Regions from separate parts of the Vreelandella sp. GE22 genome, predicted to be linked through region 1. Evidence: predicted binding sites of a transcription regulator. Region 1 holds the regulator's gene; each other region holds the start of a gene.
What was found. The regulator sigma-54, encoded in region 1, starts transcription at its own class of promoters, with help from an activator protein. The targets are predictions, from matches to a motif close to TGGCACNNNNNTTGCTNT.
Positions count from the first base shown of each region.

Region 2: the regulator sigma-54 is predicted to act here: its motif matches at 4,009-4,026, upstream of ACWHRL_RS11420 (HAD-IIB family hydrolase).
Region 3: the regulator sigma-54 is predicted to act here: its motif matches at 1,069-1,086, upstream of ACWHRL_RS11395 (sugar phosphorylase).

Region 1 is NZ_OZ309110.1:2,128,208-2,134,582, reverse strand. Features, by position in the region: gene pmbA (metalloprotease PmbA) at 1-888, shown strand, start outside; gene ACWHRL_RS10235 (hypothetical protein) at 996-1,535, opposite strand; gene ACWHRL_RS10230 (HPr family phosphocarrier protein) at 1,583-1,852, opposite strand; gene rapZ (RNase adapter RapZ) at 1,937-2,824, opposite strand; gene ACWHRL_RS10220 (PTS sugar transporter subunit IIA) at 2,870-3,340, opposite strand; gene hpf (ribosome hibernation-promoting factor, HPF/YfiA family) at 3,345-3,653, opposite strand; gene ACWHRL_RS10210 (RNA polymerase factor sigma-54) at 3,736-5,148, opposite strand; gene lptB (LPS export ABC transporter ATP-binding protein) at 5,254-6,003, opposite strand; gene lptA (lipopolysaccharide transport periplasmic protein LptA) at 6,014-6,375, opposite strand, start outside.
Region 2 is NZ_OZ309110.1:2,409,730-2,416,104, forward strand. Features, by position in the region: gene ACWHRL_RS11410 (methyl-accepting chemotaxis protein) at 1-1,486, shown strand, start outside; gene ACWHRL_RS11415 (glycosyl transferase) at 1,738-2,958, opposite strand; gene ACWHRL_RS11420 (HAD-IIB family hydrolase) at 3,017-3,946, opposite strand; gene ACWHRL_RS11425 (OmpA family protein) at 4,372-5,442, opposite strand; gene ACWHRL_RS11430 (hypothetical protein) at 5,547-6,281, shown strand; gene ACWHRL_RS11435 (FlgO family outer membrane protein) at 6,286-6,375, shown strand, end outside.
Region 3 is NZ_OZ309110.1:2,399,776-2,406,150, reverse strand. Features, by position in the region: gene ACWHRL_RS11395 (sugar phosphorylase) at 1-1,037, opposite strand, end outside; gene nrdR (transcriptional regulator NrdR) at 1,302-1,823, shown strand; gene ribD (bifunctional diaminohydroxyphosphoribosylaminopyrimidine deaminase/5-amino-6-(5-phosphoribosylamino)uracil reductase RibD) at 1,823-3,007, shown strand; gene ribBA (bifunctional 3,4-dihydroxy-2-butanone-4-phosphate synthase/GTP cyclohydrolase II) at 3,144-4,298, shown strand; gene ribH (6,7-dimethyl-8-ribityllumazine synthase) at 4,324-4,812, shown strand; gene nusB (transcription antitermination factor NusB) at 4,809-5,303, shown strand; gene thiL (thiamine-phosphate kinase) at 5,339-6,313, shown strand; gene ACWHRL_RS11360 (phosphatidylglycerophosphatase A family protein) at 6,310-6,375, shown strand, end outside.

The sequences.
Region 1 (6,375 bases):
CATCAGTCCGAAGGCGCGTCGCTTTCAAGCGGCGAGGGCGTGCGGGTCTACGCCAACAGCCACGGCTTCATGGGGACCCAAAAAGGCAGCAGCCACTCGCTTTCCTGCATGCTGATCGCCCAGGACGAGCAGGGCATGCAGCGCGACTACGACTACACCAGCGCCCGGGACCCGCGCGCGCTTCGAGACCCGGAAAGCGTAGGCCGTGAGGCGGCCAGGCGTACCCTGCGCAGGCTCGGCGCCAAGCGTCCGCCGACCGGCACCTTTCCGGTCCTTTTCGACCCCTCCCAGGCAAGCGGGCTGGTGGGCCACCTGATGGGGGCACTGGCCGGCGGCGCGCTTTATCGCGAAGCCTCGTTTCTATGCGACAAGCTTGGCGAGCCGCTTTTCCCAAAGTGGTTCAGCCTCGAGGAGCGCCCGCTGGAAGTGGGGGCCATGGCGAGCTCGCCCTTCGACGGCGAAGGCGTGCAGACTCGCCACAACCGGTTCATCGAAAACGGGCGCATCGCAAGCTACATGCTCTCCTCCTACAGCGCGCGGCGCCTTGGCATGAGCACCACCGGCAACGCGGGCGGGGCGCGTAATATTCGTCTCGAAGCGCCGTTGGAAAGTCTGGACGCACTTCTCGAGCGCATGGGGCGTGGGGTGCTTGTCACCGAGTTGATGGGCCAGGGCGTGAATGGCGTTACCGGCGACTACTCGCGCGGCGCGGCGGGGTTCTGGGTAGAAAACGGCAAAATTCAGTATCCGGTGGAGGAGTTCACCATCGCGGGCAACCTCAAGACCATGTTTAGCGGGCTGAGTGGGTTGGGCGACGACCTGGACACCCGGGGCAGCATCCATACGGGCAGCTGGCTGGTCGATGCCATGACCGTGGCCGGTAGCTGATCCCGATACACGCCACTTGCTAAAGCAAAAGCCCGCCGTTCAAAACGGCGGGCTTTTTATTGGGCAGGCTTTTTTAAACGCTAAAAAGTAGGCGCTAAAAAGAGCGCTCAGCGTATACGGCGGTAGTTCGCGTCCAGCCCCAACCGCTCGAGCAGACGGGTGAACAAGAAGGCTTCGTCGCCGGTGAGTGAACGGCTCAGGCAGTTCAGGTACTCACGGCGCGAGTAGCGCCACCAGCGCGGCGCCTTGTAGGCATCGAGGTCGATGGCGACCATGCGCCCGTCGCGTACCAAAAAGTTGCCGGTATGTAGGCCGCGACAGTGAATGCCGTTTTGATCGAACGCCACCAGGGCATCCAAATATTGCGCCTGCAGGTCTGGCGAGTCCAGGATCAGCTCCTTTAGCGCCACGCCGTGGATATTTTGGGTGGCCAACCGGTAGGGGCGGGCCTCGGTGATCGTTGGCGTGGCAATGCCCAGCGCGTCCAGGCGCGAGGCAATCAGCGCGAAGTTGAGCCCGGGGTAGGGGCGAATGCGCAGCAGGTAGCGCAGCCGGTCGAAGGTCTTGGGTTGGAAGGTCTTGATGAACTGGTCGTGCTCGGGGTCAAAGTGGACCCGGGAGTATTTGCCGGTTTGGATTAGCTGCATATTTTGCTCGACAGGTGGATGGGGACGCTGCCGCTTATGGCCCGTTGTCAGGTATCTTCGTCGAAGCGGGCGTCGAACAGTGCTTGAATCGCTTCCAGGGTCTGTTCGGCGTCCTGGCCCACGGCTTCGACGGTCAGCGCCGTACCGCAGGGCGCGGCCAGCATTAAAAGCGACATGATGTTGGCGGCGTCGGCCTTCTGGGTCTGCTTATAGACGTATACCCGAGACTCGAACCGCTGCGCGCAGGTGACAAGCTTGGTGGCGGCGCGGGCGTGAAGGCCGCGCTGGTTGGTCAATGTAAGAATTCTTTCGGGCACCCTGGTTCCTTTTTGCCTAGCGGTGTCTTGGTTGAATGTGCGTGGTTCATAAGGGATGACACGGCAAGCTCCCGCCGCCCAGCATTACGATGGGGTGGCGTCATCAACGCTGTAGTGAATGCCCAGCTCGCGGTGGCGAAGCTGTACGCTGGAGCGCTTATCGAGCATCTTTTTGGCCAGCTGTTCGACCATGTACACCGAGCGGTGCTGGCCGCCGGTACAGCCGATAGCGATGGTCATGTAGCTGCGCTGGCTGCTCTGGTAGGCCGGAAGCCACTTCTCCAGCCAGTTGAGAATATCCATGCCCATCTCATCGACGACCGGATAGGCCTCTAAAAAGGTGGCAATCTCGGCGTCGCGCCCGGTGAAGTGTCTAAGCGTCGGGTCCCAGTAAGGGTTGGGCAGACAGCGGATATCGAACACGATATCCGCGTCCAGCGGCACTCCCCGCTTGTAGCCAAACGACTCGAGCGTCAGGGTGAGCTGGCTCTGGCGCTGGTGGCCCAGCTGGTCGGTGATCCGTCCGCGCAAATCGTGCACCGTCAGCCGCGAGGTGTCGATCATTAGATCCGCCAGTTCGCGGATGCCAAAAAGCGTCTCTTCCTCCTTGGCGATCGCTTCTTCCAGGGTCATCCCGCTGTCCCGGGTCAGCGGGTGGCGCCGGCGCGTGGCCGAATAGCGCTCGAGCAAAATCCGGGCGTCGGTGGTGAGATAAATCACCTGTACGCGGGTACTGCCGGATTTGATGTCCTGAAGCAGCGCCGGAAAGCGCTCCAGGGCGGTGGGCAGGTTGCGCGCGTCGATACTGACCGCCAGGTGCGTGCGCTCGCCTTGTTGTCTTAGCTCATCGACCAGTGAACCCAGCAGCATGGCCGGCAAGTTGTCGATGGCGTAGTAGCCCAGGTCCTCCAGCGCCTGAAGCGCAATAGACTTTCCCGACCCGGAGCGGCCGCTGATAATCACCAGTTGCATAGTGTTTCTCTTCGGTCTGTAGGGCTGGGTGGGTAGGGCCTTTATTTAGCTGCCCGTTTGCTCGCGAATTTTGGCGGTGACGATCTCCAAAAGCTCGCGCTGGCTCTCGCATTTGCGAAACTGCGCGCGCGTGGCGGCGTCATTCATGATGGTGGCAACCTGACCCAACAGCGCAAGGTGGGTGTCGTCGGCCTCTTCCGGCACCAGCAGTACAAACACCAAATCCACCGGGTCACCGTCGATGGCGTCGAAATCCACCGGTTCGGCAAGCTTTAGAAAGCCGGCGATAGGGGCGCTGCAGTGAGGGCTGCGGGCATGGGGAATCGCGACCCCATTACCAATGCCGGTACTGCCTAATCGCTCGCGGCCTATCAGACGGCTGAACACTTCCTGGCTATCCAGGCTGGGCGTATTTTGGGCGATGAAGGTGCTGAAGAACTCCAGCACGCGCTTTTTGCTGCCCCCGGGGACGTCGAACAGCACGCGCTCCGGGGGGAGTATGGTTTCCAGGGTCATCGATTTAACGCACGCCAGCGCCCTGGGCGCGAGCTTGTGCTTTTTCCTTGTGTTTTACGAGTTGGCGGTCGATTTTGTCGGCCAGCGCGTCAATGGCGGCGTACATGTCGTTGTCCTGGGCTTCGGCGTGCAAATCGGCGCCGGCCGCATGGAGGGTGCAGGCGGCCTGCTGACGCTCTTTCTCGATGGAAAGCGTGACATGAACGGTGGTGATATTGTCGTAGTGACGCTCGATACGTTCGAGTTTTTCATTAACGTAATCGCGCAGAGCGTCGGTCAGTTCCAGGTGATGGCCCGTAATATTGACTTGCATCGACGTACTCCTAATCCAGGACTGTCCTTTGATTGTAACCCTTTTTCTACCGTTGCAAAGCCCCGGCGGCCAGTTTCACTTTTTAACGCAAACGCCGCCGTTCGCTGGAGGAGGGAATCCCCATGGCCTCGCGGTATTTTGCCACCGTGCGCCGCGCTACGCTAATACCGCCATCTTCCAATAGTGACACCAGGCGGCTGTCCGAGAGCGGCTTGCCCGGCGTCTCTTCTTGAATCAGTTTTTTCAACCGGGCGCGGATCGCCGTGCTGGAGTGGCTGTCGTTGCCATCATGACCGCTCACCTGGCTCGAGAAGAAGTACTTGAGCTCGAATACGCCGCGGGGGGTGTGAATGTATTTTTGCGTCGTCACCCGTGAAATCGTCGACTCGTGCATCTCCACGGCCTCGGCGATATCGGCGAGTATCAAGGGTTTCATGGCCTCTTCGCCGCGCTCCAAAAAGCCAAGCTGGCGGGCGATGATCTCGCGACCGACGCGTAACAGCGTATCGTTGCGACTCGAAAGGCTCTTGATCAGCCAGCGAGCCTCTTGTAGGTGCTCTTTTAAAAACTGGTTGTCCTGGCTCTTGTCCGCCCGCTTGATCAGGCTTGCGTAATCAGGCTGGACGCGCAGCCGCGGAAGCGCCTCGGGGTTGAGCTCGAGGTGCCAGCCTTCGTTATCGTGGCGTACCACTAGATCCGGAGTGATGTAGCTATCGTTGGTGATGCCATATGCGCTGCCCGGGCGCGGGTCCAGGCTTCTGATCAGTCCGATGACGTCATCGAGTTGCTCGTCGTCAAGCCCCAGGCGGCGCTTCAAAAGGCGCATGTCGTCCTTGCCGAGCGCTTCGAGAAACTGGCGCACCAGGCGCTTGGCGGGCACCAGAAGCGGCGTGTCGTCGGCCAGGGTGGCGAGTTGGAGCATCAGACATTCGCGAAGGTCGCGGGCGAAAACGCCGGTGGGTTCGAACTGCTGCATACGCATCAGCGTGTTTTCTACCTCGCGCTGACTCAAACCCTCGAGCCCCTGGGCCTTGAGCCCTTCGCGAATATCGTTGAGAGGCTGGGTGAGGTAGCCGTTGGGGTCCAGCGCGTCGATCAGGCTTTCGGCAATGGCGTATTCGCGCTCACTGGCGTCGGTCATGGCCAGCTGCCAAAGCAGGTGGCCATGCAGGCTTTGGCCTGCTGCCTGGCGCTCGAAATCCGGCCCCTCACTGCCGGCGCTGGCCGCCATGTCCTGATAGGTGTCGGACCACTCGCTATCGATGGAGAGTTCGCTGGGGATGCTCTCTTCCCATTCGGCTTCGGCGGTCTCGGTCACGCTCTCTTCGCCAAACTCGTCCTCTTGTTCCAGCAACGGGTTGGCGTCGAGCGCCTGCTGGATTTCCTGGCGAAGATCGAGGGTGGAAAGCTGTAGCAGGGCAATGGCCTGCTGCAGTTGAGGCGTCATGGTCAGCTGCGTGCCGACACGCAGCTGTAAAGAGGCTTTCATGACCATTGAAGAACCACTCGTTACTCGTAAAGCTCCACCCTAGTGCGAGTTGGGGTCCGGCGCAAGTGCAATAAATATGCCACTACACGGAACTTTAGGATTGGCGATGGTTTAGAGGCGGAAATCGGCGCCCAGATAGACCTCACGAACCTTCTGGTTATTCAAAATGGCGGTTGAGTCACCGCTTGCAATGATGTGGCCGTCACCCACGATATAGGCGATATCGCAGATATCCAGCGTCTCGCGCACGTTGTGGTCGGTGATTAGCACCCCGATGTGGCGTGCCTTGAGGGCCAGGATGATCGACTTGATCTCGCCGACCGAGATTGGGTCGACCCCGGCGAAGGGTTCGTCGAGCAAAATGAACGCGGGGTCGGTGGCAAGCGAGCGGGCAATCTCCACGCGGCGGCGTTCGCCGCCGGAAAGACTCATGCCCAGGTTGTCGCGGATATGGGTGATGTGGAAATCGTCGAGCAATTGCTCCAGGCGCGCCTCCCGGGCGCGGCGGTCCAGCTCCTTGCGCGTTTCCAGAATCGCCATGATGTTATCGGCCACCGACAGCTTGCGAAAAATCGATGCCTCCTGGGGGAGGTAGCCGATGCCGGCGGTGGCGCGTTCGTGCATCGGTGCCCGGGTCAGGTCGCGCTCGTCGATTCCTACCGTGCCGGCATCGGCCTTGACCAGGCCCACGATCATATAAAACGAGGTGGTCTTGCCCGCCCCGTTGGGCCCGAGTAGGCCCACCACGCTGCCCTGGGTGATCTCCAGGTTGATGTCTTTTACCACCCGGCGGCGCTTGTAGCTTTTGGCGAGATGGCGGGCGTGAAGCGTTTTGACCGCCCCAGATTGCGTGCTCGACACGGTCATTCTCCTATTGCGCGGGCTGTAGCGTCATGCGGATGCGCTGGTTGTCGCTACCGCTAACGTCTGAGCGCGCCTGAACCACTTCGCGGTCGATGAAGTACTCAAGGCGCCCGCCCTGAAAGCGGTCGGCTCGCTGGTGGAGTTCGGCCTGGTCGATAAGCTCGATGCGCCGTTCGCTGACGTGGTAGACGATACGCCGCGCCCAACCTTCCATCGGGCCTTCGTCGTTTTCGAGCTGATTACGAAGGTAGGCGCGCTCGCCGGTGGCCACTGCCTGGGAAAGCTCGCCGGCGTCGTTGCGCGAGATTTCGACACGGTCGCCGCGAATCTGCATTTCCCCCTGGCGGATATCCACATTGCCGGAGTAGA
Region 2 (6,375 bases), 280 kb from region 1:
GCGGCGCACCAGTATCCAGCAGGTGGTAGAGAGTCTGGGTTCCCAGTTGGAATCACTTCAAGCGCGGGCCGCCAGCGGCGAGCTAACCCGCGAGCAAGCGCAGGAGCGCGCAATCGAGAGTATCGTCAACGCCGAATTTGGTGACGGCGAGTATATCTTCGCCTTCGACGAGCAGCTCGATATCGTCGCGCACCCCAGGCGCGAACGCGGCGACGATATGAGTAGCTTCCAGGACAGTCGCGGTATGTACCTCTACAGCACTTTCATGGAAGCGGCTCAGTCCGGCGGCGGCCACGTGGAATACTATTCGCGCCGCCTCGATGCGGGGGACGACCAGTTTCCCAAGATCAGCTATTTCGCTTACTTACCTGATTGGGGCTGGGCCTATGGCGCAGGCATCTATACCGATGACATCAACGCGGATTTTATTAGCAACCTGATTCAGTCGCTGATCGCCTTTCTCATTATTGGCTTGCCCGTGGCACTTTTAATGGGCTGGATCATTCGCGATGTAGGACGCCGACTGGGCGGTGATCCGCGCTATGCCGCCAACGTAGTCAGCCATATTGCCGATGGTGACCTGACCCGTAGCACAACGCTTGCCCGCTCGGATCAACACAGTTTGCTTTTCAATATCAACCGTATGCGGGAAAACCTGGCGGATACGATTGGCGGGATTCACCAGGGCGCCGACCAGGTCAATAGCGGGGTCGAGCAGATCGTGGGCGTCAACGAAGAGCTTTCGACGCGCACCGAGCAGCAGGCGGCTTCGCTTGCCGAAACCGCTTCGAGCATGGAAGAACTGACGGCGACGGTGAAGCAAAACGCCGAGCACGCCGACCACGCGCGCCAGTTGGCCGCCTCCACGGCCTCCAACGCGCAGCGCGGCAGCGACGCCATGACCAACGTGGTCAGCACGATGGATGCCATCAACGAAAGCTCGTCGCAGATGAGCAGCATCGTCGACACGATCGACGGCATCGCGTTTCAGACCAATATTCTGGCGCTCAATGCCTCGGTCGAGGCCGCCCGCGCCGGCGAGCAGGGCCGCGGGTTTGCCGTAGTAGCCAACGAGGTGCGCCAACTGGCCAGCCGCTCGGCAGCGGCGGCCCAAGAGATCAAGAAACTGATCGAAGAATCCGGCGTGAAAGTGACCGGCGGCAGCCAGCAGGTACGCGATACCGGCGATGTCATCAGCAGCGTGGTGGGCGACATTCAGCAGCTCAGCACGCTGGTACAGGAGATCGCGGCGGCGACCAAGGAACAAAGCAGCGGTATCGAGCAGGTCAACGAAGCGGTCACTCAGATGGATCAGATGACCCAGCAAAACGCCGGGCTGGTTCAGGAGAGCAACCACGCCACCCAAGCGCTGGCCCAGCTCAGCATGGAGCTGCGCGACCGGGTAACGCACTTTCGTATCCACGACGCCGCGCCGCAAACGCCGCAGCGCCTGCCCAGCGCCAACACTCCCCCTAGCGACTTCTAACGCCTGTCGCTCATAAGGCTGGCCTTTTCAGGCCAGCCTTTTTTCTGGCACCGCCCCCAGCCGCGCTTTACGCGGCATCGCTGGTTAAAGCCTGCGCCTACGGTGGATGGGCCTATCGTAGGAGCCCCATTCTATTGGGCGATGGAAGGCATGGCCTTCCATCGCTGACGAGGCCACGTTTTAGAAATTACCCACTGAAACCTGCTCTTGCCATTAGGCCTGAATACGTTCTTGCTAGACCTACGTTCTTGCTAGACCTTGCCCTGATTGTCCAACTCGACCGCTTCGTGCATGCGCGCCAGTAAATCCGGTACGGCGGCCTGGACGCGGCTCCAGCTGGGGATAAAGGGACGTTCGCGTGGGTTTTCCAGAAACAGGTTGCCCGCCTCCAGCAGGTTGCTGGCAAAAAGCTCGACCGCCTGCTCTTCACTGTGGCGGTCAAGACTCAGTCCGTTCATGGTGGCGTCGTGGTCGTAGGCTTCAATCAAATCGAGCGCCAGGCGATAATAGGTCGCCTTGAGCGTGCGGAAATCCTCGCTGCTAAAACTCACGCCCTGGGTGGCGAGTTTGCGGTAAAGCGCTTTGGCGATATCCAGACTCATGCGGTTGAGCCCACCGCTTGCGTCTTCTTCGCTGACGGGTTGGTGTTTATGGTCGTAGGCATCGGCGATGTCCACCTGGCAGATCTGGCGCATCGAATAGTTGCGCTGAAGCTCCGAGAGCACGCCTATCTCGAGCCCCCAATCCGCCGGAATACGAATGCCTTCCAGCACGTCACGGCGCATGGCGAACTCGCCGGAGAGCGGGTAGCGAAAGCTGTCCAGATAATCCAGATACGGCAGCGGCCCGCAGACGGTTTTAAGAGCGCGCAGAAGCGGTGTAACCATTAGCCGAGAGACGCGGCCGTTGAGTTTGCCTTCGGCAATACGCGGGTAGTAGCCCTTACAGAAACTGTAGTTGAAGCGCGGATGCGCCACCGGGTACATCAAGCGCGCCAGCAGCCCACGGTCGTAGGTCAAAATATCGCAGTCGTGAAGCCCCACTACCGTCGAGCGGTTCGAGGCGAGCATATAGCCCGCGCAGTACCACACGTTGCGCCCTTTACCCGGCTCCAGCGCCCCCAGACCGTGCTCTTCGAGTTCGCTGTCTAGCGCGCGCAGGCGCGGTCCGTCGTTCCAAAGGATGCGCGTATGCTGCGGCAGACGGGAGAAAAACTCCCGGGCGTACAAGAACTGTTCGCGGTCGGCCCGGTCGAGTCCGATCACGATTTCGCCAAGGTAGGGAACGTGTTTGAGCTCGTCGATGATCGCCGACAGCGCCGGCCCCTCGAGCTCGGAAAAAAGCGACGGCAGGATGAGCCCCATGGGGCGGCGCTCGGCAAAGCCAGCCAGGTCTTTCTCGAGATCCTCGACGGGACGCCGCGTCAAGTTGTGAAAGTCCGTCACTAAACCGTTTTGATGAAAATCGCTCATAGTGTGCCCTCTCTGGCGTATCGTCCGGTGTTGACCTTAAAAGGCCCCAAGACTCAATTTATTCCGTCGTGGCGTCGTCTTCGGCCACGGCCAAGCGTTCGTCTGCCTGGCCCCACCAGTACATGAGGCCCTCGACCCAGCCCTCGGGGCCCTCTGCGCTGGTGCGATATAAAAGCGGGTTAGCGGGGGCCACGGTCAAGCGATGACGCCCCTTGATGACCACCGCCTGGTTCACGGCCTCGAGCATTTCGATATCGTTGGGCCCATCGCCAAGACCCAGGCTGAGCGGTGCCCGCCCGCGCAGGGCGCTAAAGCGCTTGATCAGCCAGTTCACGGCACTGCCTTTGTCCGAGGCCGCGCCCATTACATGATGAAAACGCCCGCCCTGGGTCAGCGCCAGGCCATCGCTTTCAAGCGCTTGACGAAAGCCCTCCAACGCCTTGTCATCATCCTCCCAGATTAGCGGCTCGCTGCCTTCGCGCTGGCGTGCGGCGTTGGCGCGCGTCTCGTCCAGCCCGGTCAGTTCGATGAGCCGCTCAACGGACATCTCGCCCATACGGGTAAAGCGCACGCCCAAGCGCTCACGCCATACGTTTAGTCGCGCGCGAATGAAGCGGGCATCCACCCCGGTATGCTTGATGACGATGCCGTCCCTGGCGTCGCCCGGACGGTCCAGGCTTGGATGGCACCAGCCCGGCGGCAGGCCGATCACCGCGCCGTTTTCAGCGACAAAGGGGGTGGAAGTGAGCTTAAGGGCCTCGCGCAGCGGAATCAGCTCGGCGCGGGTCTTACTGGTCACGGGGATAACGGGCACCCCCAGCTCGCCTAGCCGGATGAGCGACGCCCTGGCCGGAGAAAAATCGTAGCTGTCATGGTCCAGCAAAGAGCCGTCCAGGTCCGTTACCAGCAATCGCGGTTCGAAGGCGGGGTCCAGCGCTCTGCTACCAGGCGCTTGGGCCGATCGTTGTGATGGGACGTGTTCCGGCATGGCGTACCTGCTCATGTTTTTAGGCCACCCGATCTTGACGAGCGGCGGTGTGAATCAGCCACCAAGCAGATTACGTGCCACACAGCGTATTTTCTTTACTTTCAAAAAGATAAAAAACGAGCGCTGCGATCGAAAGTTCCGAGCACCAGAACGGGGCAGACACTTTGCACCACATTGATGCAAATTAAACCCTGCATTCTGACTCTTTGCCTGTGGGTTATCACTGAAAAACAGGGAAACTTGAACAAGGCTTTAACAAAGTATAAAAAAACTTTCAAAAATGCTTGGCAGAAACGCCAAAATGTCTATACTCGAATTGTACCTGCTGGCGGCCTTGTACACCCCTCACCTGACGCCAGCAGAATACACCGAGCCAAGCCCTTAGTGACCCGCCCTCCCCCGGCGGGTCTTTTTTTGCCGGTAAATTACTCCACGTGGATGACGACCTCGACCCGGCGGTTTCTCGCGCGTCCATCCGCCGTAGTGTTGTCCTCGAGCGGGCGCGTCGCAGCGAGCCCCACCGCTCGCAACCGCGAGGCCTCTACGCCGGCTGCCTCAAGCGCTTCGACAATGGCGATGGCCCTGGCGCTGGAAAGCGCCCAGTTGGAGGAAAACTCCGGCGTATTGATCGATTGGCTATCCGAGTGGCCCTCGACCCATACCTCGCCATCAAAACGCTGAATGGTCGCCAGTAGGCTATCCACCAGAGAAGCGCCGCTTTCGGTGAGATCCGAGGTGGCCGAGGGAAACAGCAGCTGATCCTGCACGCGCAGGCTAATCCCTTCGGCGACACGCGCTACTTCGACCCCCTCTAAACTTGGCAGATAAAGCGAGTCGGCGACGCGCTCGTTTAAGCCTTCGGCGGCGCTCACCGCTCCTTCGATGGCCTCTTCGCTCAAGGCAATCGCGTTTACCGGTGGCTGATCGGTTAGAATCACCATGTAGTCGGCCAGGGCCGAGTTGCCCGTTAGACGCGTATCGTTGCCCTGGCGTGCCGTGGCCTGGGCGGTAAAGAGCGGCGTGGGAAGCAGCCACTCAAAAACCGGCGCAGGCTCGTCAATATCCAGCGCATCGACTTGAGCGCCAGGCGCTTGGCGGGCCAAAAGCGCAGGGGGTGTAAGGGCTTCTACCGGCACTTCCGCCGGCGACGCTATAGGCCTGCGAGGTAACGGCCCCACCACGCCAAGCGAGGCGCTAATGGCGGCGGGACTTAGCCCCCTCGCCGCCGGGGCGGGGGTACGCTCTAGCGTTTCCGGCAATGGCACGCGAAGCTCGGGCTGCTGAGTGTCCGGCGCGTCGCTGGTCGATAAATCCAGCGGATCGTCGTTTGACCAGCCAGGGCTTACATTCGCTGCGGCGATAATGATCACAAAAAGCGCGACGAGCAGCGTCATGATGTCGATATAGCTGATCATCCAGCCGCTGTTGCCATCGTCCGACGGGTACGCGGACAGCAACGAGTCATGGCGCGGACCTCCGCGGTGGTCTTCAAGCATAGGTGTCTCTACTCATTCAAGTTTTCTACCCGTTGGCCGATGGAATATAGACGTGGTCGACAAGTCTATCAAAAACACCTTTTGTGAAGAGAAGGAACTAGCCGGTGTATACCCGCCTTTTAGCTGGAACAACGCGTTTGGGAGGCGCGCTTGGCGTGGGACTGTTGAGTCTTACCCTGAGCGGCTGCTTTTACGCCAATACCTCGCAAGCGCCGATTGCGACGACCTATCCCTATTCCGAGCAACAGCGCATGCAGGCCGCTCACCATTGGGAAATACTCGCACGCCATGAAGCGGGCCAGATCCTTCAGCGCGAGCGCGTACGGTTTCGCGACCTACACATTCAAAACCCGGAGCCGGACGGCTATGTAGCTTACAGCGGTGGCGAGTTTGGCCGCGGTTTCCGCACCTTTTTGACCAGCGAGCTGGTCACCCGAGGCGCCAACGTGACGATGAACCCCACCGATAATAGCGCTGAGGTCGTTATTGATGTCGAGGTCGTCGAGCATCGCGATCGCGGCTTTATCCGCCCGCCGGTCGGCGCGTTCACCGCACTAACGGCGGGCATCGCCGTGGCTACGATTCCGATCAACCGTTGGAGCGAACCGGCGCTGGGGCTGATTCCGGCGGGGGTCGCGGCGGATATCACCAGCGGCAGCTGGACGCACACCGGCAACGAAGAGATCATTGTCACGACGCAGATCGTCGATGGCGAGCGCATCCTGTACTCCTCTTCGAATATCTACTACATCAATAAGGGTGATCGCCACCAATACGCGCCGCGCCGGGTATACCATACCCCTGTCGAGCCCTCTATCCCACTCACCAACACCTGGTAAGGCCATGCACGCAATGATTTCTTCACCGTTTGCCTTCATTACGCGCCGTCCCCCTTGGCGCCGGGCGCTTTTTGTCCTGAGCGTGCTGTTACTG
Region 3 (6,375 bases), 270 kb from region 1:
CAGGCCTGTAGGGTCGAGGTTTCACCCCGGGTAAGGGTGTGCAACAAAAGTGGCGGCAGGGCGAACTGATACACCATGTGTGCCTCGTCCGCGGTTTTGACGGGCTCTGCTGCCTCCGGCAGTAGCCGCTCTAGGCCGAAGTAACTGATGTTCTCCGCGTGGGGCACGTTGGTTTCGGTGATCAACAGCGTCCCCGGGGCCACCTCGTCGACGATCGCGCGCAAAAGGCGCACCACGGTATGGGTTTCGGGCAGATGGATGCAGTTCGTGCCCAGGCGTTTCCATAAAAACGCCACGGCGTCGAGGCGGATGATGCGAATACCCTGCAGTAGATAGAAAAGCAGAATGCCCACGAATTCGAGCAGGACATCCGGGTTTTCGAAGTTCAGATCGATCTGGTCGTCGGAAAAGGTCGCCCACAGGTGGCGCGTGCCGCGCCGGGTGGCCACGGGCACCAACAGCGGGCTACTGCGTGGCCGGGTCACTTGGGAGACATCCGTCTGCGGGTCGGCCTCGATAAAGAAATCGCGCCCGGGTAGGCTCCCGGTCAGGTAGTCGACGAACCAGAGCGACTCCCGGGAGACGTGGTTGAGTACCAAATCGCCCATGAGGTCGAAGTGCTGGGCAATCTCGCGGATATGCGACCAATCGCCAAGCTCGGGATTGACTTCCCGGTAGTGAATGACCGAAAAGCCGTCGTCGCTGCTCCAGGGAAAGAAGGGCAGTACGTGCACGCCGCTAACGCAGTCGCCCAAGCGGTTGCGTAAAAAATCGCTGAGTACGGTAAGGGAAGGCTGATCCTCAGCGGTGATCGAGTCGCCATAGCTGATCACCCACTGATCCTTTTCGCTCCAAAGTGGTGCGTCGGGGGGTGCGTCGCTCACCCGGGCAACCGGCGTGCCGTCCTGGCTTTCGCCCCTTGCTCGGGCGTCGGCGTAGTACGCCAGGTGCTGGTTGATTCGCCGGACGACCTCGCCCGCGCGGTGGCCATAAAGGTGGGTCAAATAGCGGTGAAGCGTTTGCTCGAAAGGCGTCATGGCGCGTCCTCTTGTGATAGCTGTAACAAACGCTGCAGCTTGTGTGCCAAATCGTTACAATGCTAGGTTATGGCCGCGTCGATAGAAAAGGGTGAGGCGGCCCACGCATCTTGAACAGGTCCTTTTATGGCTGTTCAGTAGGCCTTTAAAAAGTCCTTTTTTAAAGGCCTACTCTTAAACGTATTGTGATCGATAGCGGGGCTTTTTTGAAAACGCGCGCAGGCGGCACAACGTGATTACTGCTCTAACCATAGGTTGACGGCCATGCATTGCCCTTTTTGTGGTGCTAATGATACTCGAGTCACCGACTCGCGCCTGGTGGCAGACGGCGACCAGGTGCGGCGGCGGCGCCAGTGCGCCAGCTGCCAGGAGCGCTTTACCACCTACGAAACCGCGGAGCTCATTATGCCGCGGGTGGTAAAATCCGATGGCTCCCGTGAAAGTTTCAACGAGGCCAAGCTACGCGCCGGCATGCTGCGCGCACTGGAAAAGCGCCCGGTCAGCGCCGAAGCCATCGAAGCGGCGGTCGAGCGCATTCGCCAGCAATTGCGTGCTCAGGGCGAGCGAGAAGTGAACGCCTGGGATATTGGCGAGGCGGTCATGAAAGCGCTGAGCGGGCTCGACCAGGTCGCGTACATCCGCTTTGCTTCGGTGTATCGCAAGTTTCAGGATCTGGACGAGTTTCGCGCCGAGATCGACCGGCTGGCGCAAAGCCCTAAAGAGGCCTCGAGTGCTACACCGGCAGGCGCTGATAATGAAGCGGTAAAGCCTGGCGGAGAGTCCTGATGAGCACAGCCTTTTCCCCCCGCGACCACGTCTATATGGCAAGAGCTCTTACGCTTGCCAAAAAGGGCCTTTATACCACTGACCCCAACCCGCGAGTGGGCTGTGTGATCGTTCGCTACGATGACGCGGGCGCCGAGGGCGAAGGGCGCGTGGTAGGCGAAGGCTTTCACGAGCGAGCAGGCGAGCCCCACGCGGAAGTGCATGCCCTTGATGCCGCCGGTGATAGTGCCCGCGGGGCGACCGCCTACGTTACGCTGGAACCTTGCTCTCACGTAGGCCGCACGGGCCCCTGCGCCGATGCCTTGGTGAGCGCCCAGGTAGCCCGGGTGGTAATCGCCATGGTCGACCCCAACCCGCAGGTCAGCGGCCAAGGGGTCGAGCGCTTGGAAAAGGCGGGTATCAAGGTCGAGACCGGGCTTTTGGCCTCAGATGCCCAGGCGCTCAATCCGGGGTTTATCTCGCGTATGCAGCGCGGGTTGCCATTCGTGCGCTTGAAAATGGCCATGAGTCTGGATGGGCGCACCGCCATGGGCTCGGGTGAGTCCCAGTGGATTACCGGACCCGAGGCGCGCCGCCAGGTACAGCGCCTACGCGCGCGCTCGAGCGCCATTTTGAGCGGCGTCGAGTCGATCATTTTGGATGATGCGCGCCTGACCCTGCGCGCCGAGCAGCTCGGCCTCGTTAACGGCGAGATAGTCGCCGCCCGCCAGCCGCTTCGTGTGATCATGGACTCGACGCTGCGCCTGCCGCTGGCGGCGGCCTGCCTGCAAGAGCCCGGCCAGACCCTGGTGGTCACCACCGAGCAGCACAGCGAAGAGAAACGCCGTAAACTGGAAGAGGCAGGCGCGCACATTCACGTAATGCCCGCTTTCGCGGCGGGCAGGGTGTCGCTTTCCGATATGCTGAGCTATTTGGCCTGCGAGTACGACGTCAACGAAGTGCTGGTAGAAACCGGCGCGACCCTGGCCGGGGCACTGCTCGATGCGCACCTGGTCGACGAGCTGCAGCTTTTTGTCGCGCCCACGCTTTTGGGGGGCGAAGCACGGCCGCTTTTCGCGCTGCCCGGGCTTACCGAAATGGCGCATCAAAAGCGCCTGGATATTCAGGATATCCGGGCGGTAGGGGAGGATTGGCGCATTATTGCCAAACCCCGCGATCTCGAGACCTGCGGTAACGCCGACTAAATCGCGCGCACGTTGAGAGGCGCTGACCAAGGGTTGGCGCTTGTGGCAAACGCGCTTAAACCTGGCGCGCGCGGGTCAGCCAAGGTACCCTTGCGCGCAAAATCGCACATAGTGCGGCTACTGTTTGGGAGATTCCATGGTGCACGCCTGTTCAGAGGGGCTGTCCCCGATTGCCGATCTGGTCGAAGATATCCGTCAGGGCAAAATGGTGATCCTCATGGATGATGAGGATCGCGAAAACGAAGGCGATATCATTATGGCGGCTGAAAAAGTTCAGCCCGAGCATATCAACTTCATGGCGCGCCACGCCTGCGGGCTGATCTGTATGCCCATGACGCGCGAGCGCTGCGAGCGGCTGGACCTGCCCTTGATGGTGGGTAAAAACGGCTCCGGTTTCGGCACCAAGTTCACCCTCTCCATCGAGGCCCGCGAAGGCGTGACGACCGGTATTTCGGCTGCGGATCGCGCGCGCACCGTACAGGCCGCGGCGGCCCCCAACGCGAAAGCGGCGGATATCGTCCAGCCCGGACACGTCTTCCCGTTGATGGCGGAGCCGGGCGGGGTGCTGCGCCGCGCCGGGCACACCGAGGCGGCCTGCGATTTGGCGGCACTTGCCGGGTGTGACCCGAGCGGGGTGATCTGTGAGATCATGAACGACGATGGCAGCATGGCGCGCCGCCCCGAACTCGAGGCGTTCGCCAACACCCACGGTATCAAGATGGGCACCATCGCCGATCTGATTCACTACCGCATGGTCAACGAGCAAACCGTCGATCTAATCGAAGCCACGCCGGTATCGACCACTCACGGCGAGCTGACGCTGCACGTGTTTCGCGACCGCCTGCAGGGCAGCCACCACCTGGCGCTGGTCAAAGGGCGACCCGCCCCGGAAGAAATCACCACGGTGCGCGTTCACCTGGCCGATACACTGCGCGACGTGCTGGGGCTGACCCAGGCGTCGTCCTATCGTTGGCACGCGCATCGGGCGCTCGATGAGATCGCCACGGCCGAGGCGGGCGTGCTGGTACTGATCGACGAAGGGTATCCGGCCCAGGATCTCAAGGATCAGTTGGAGCTGTTTTTGGGCCGCGTACAGCCACCGCGCACCAGCGACTCCGACGGCTCCGGTAATTACATGACCATCGGCACCGGCTCGCAGATTCTGCGCCATCTGGGCGTAGGCAAGATGCGCCTTCTCAGTTCGCCGTGGAAATTTTCAGCGCTTTCCGGGTTCGATCTCGAAGTCGTCGAGCTCGTAGGACCCGAAAGCGGCACTGAACCCACGTCTTGATAGATGATTAAGTAGGATTAAATAGATGCAATCCCTTTCGCAAGTTGAAGGCAGTTTTGTCGATGTCGACGGCCGCTACGTGATCGTCGTAGGGCGTTTCAACCACCACGTGGTCGATAGCCTGGTCGAAGGCGCCGTGGACAGTCTGACGCGCCACGGCGTCGACGCTGACAATATCCATATCGTGCACGTGCCCGGCGCCTGGGAGCTTCCTCTGGCGGTCAAGCGGGTACTCAAAACCATCAAGCCCGAGGCGGTGATTGCGCTGGGCGCGGTGATTCGTGGCGGTACGCCGCACTTTGAGTACGTGGCGGGCGGCTGCAACACGGCCATCAACCATCTTCAGCTCGAGTTCGATACGCCCATCGCCAATGGCGTGCTGACCGTGGAGTCCATCGAGCAGGCGATCGAGCGCGCCGGCACCAAGGCGGGTAATAAAGGCACCGAAGCGGCCATGGCCGCCATGGAAATGGTGTCGCTGCTGCGCGCGCTCCCTCTTGGAGAGAGTTCATGAGCGAGCGTCAGCCAAGCGCTGCCCAGCAGGCGCGCCGCGCCGCCCGAGAACTGACCGTGCAGGCGCTTTACCAGTGGGAAATGACCGGCAAGTCGGCCTCCACCGTGGAGACCGAGTTTCGTAGCCAGCTCGCCGACGACGACCTGGAAGACCACGAAAACTGGGTCATGGTGATGCAGATCGCCGACAAGGCGCTGTTTCACACGCTGTTGCACGAAACCGTGCGTCACAAAACCGAGCTCGATCGCGAAATTTCCCCGCTGCTGGATCGCCGCCTGGAAGATCTGGATGCGGTGGAGCTGGCCATTCTGCGCCTGGGTGCCTATGAGCTTGCCAAACGCCCGGAAGTGCCTTATCGCGTGGCGATCAATGAAGGCGTCGAGCTTGCCAAGTCCTTTGGCGCCACCGACGGCCACAAATACGTTAACGGCATTCTCGATAAGCTGGCCAATCGCTTACGCAGTGCCGAGGTAAGCGCTCGCCGGCTTTAAGGCGAGTTCGCTTGAATCGCGTCAAGGGGCCCCATGTGTTTGGCGAATTCGAACTCATTGAACGGTTTTTAAAACCCGCACCCGCGCTGGCTGATAACAGCGGTGTGGAGCTGGGCTGTGGTGACGATGCTACCTTGCTAACGCCCCAGCCGGGCTGTCAGCTGGCGGTGAGCGTCGACACATCGATCGTTGACGTTCACTTCCCCGCCGATGCCCCGGCCGAGGCTATCGGTCACCGCGCGTTAGCGGTGGCCTTGAGCGACCTGGCCGCCATGGGCGCCAGGTCGCGCTGGTGCATGATGGCGCTTAGTCAGCCCCAAAATGCCTTTCGCGACGCCTTTGATGCTACCCGCTGGTACCAGGCCTACGCGCAGGGCTTTCACGCGCTTTGCGACCAGCATCAAACGGCGCTGGTGGGTGGCGATTTCACCGCCGGTGCGCTGAGCATTAGTGTGACCGTCATGGGCGAGGTACCCGGTAACGAGGCACTCACCCGCGCCGGTGCCAGCCCCGGCGATCTTATCGCCGTGACCGGGGCGCTGGGTGGAGGCGCCGGCGGGCTTTATGTATGGCAGCAGGGCGAGCGCGACATGGCGCATCCGCTTTTGCAGCGCTATCTTCTGCCGACCCCGCAGTTAGAGGCAGGTATCGCGCTGCGGGGCCTTGCCAGCAGCGCGCTGGACATTTCGGATGGCCTGCTGGCCGACCTGGGGCATCTGCGCCGGGCCTCCGGCGTCGGGGCCGAGCTTTACCCCGAGGCGCTGCCCAAAGCCTGCGGGCTGGAAGAGGCCCTGGGAGACGGCGCGATGCAGGCCATGCTAAGTGGCGGCGACGATTACGAACTGTTGGTAACGCTTGCGCCGGGCAATGTCGCGAAAGCCGAGCAGGCGCTGGCGCAGATTGGCGTAGCGCTCACCGTCATTGGACGCTGTAGCGATACGCCCGGTGTACGTGGCGTAGACGCACAAAACGCCCAGGGATGGCAGCATTTCAACGGGGAAGCGCCATGAACCAGGCACCTTCGAGCGTTTGGCGCCGCCCGACCCACTTTTTTGCCTTTGGCTTGGGCAGC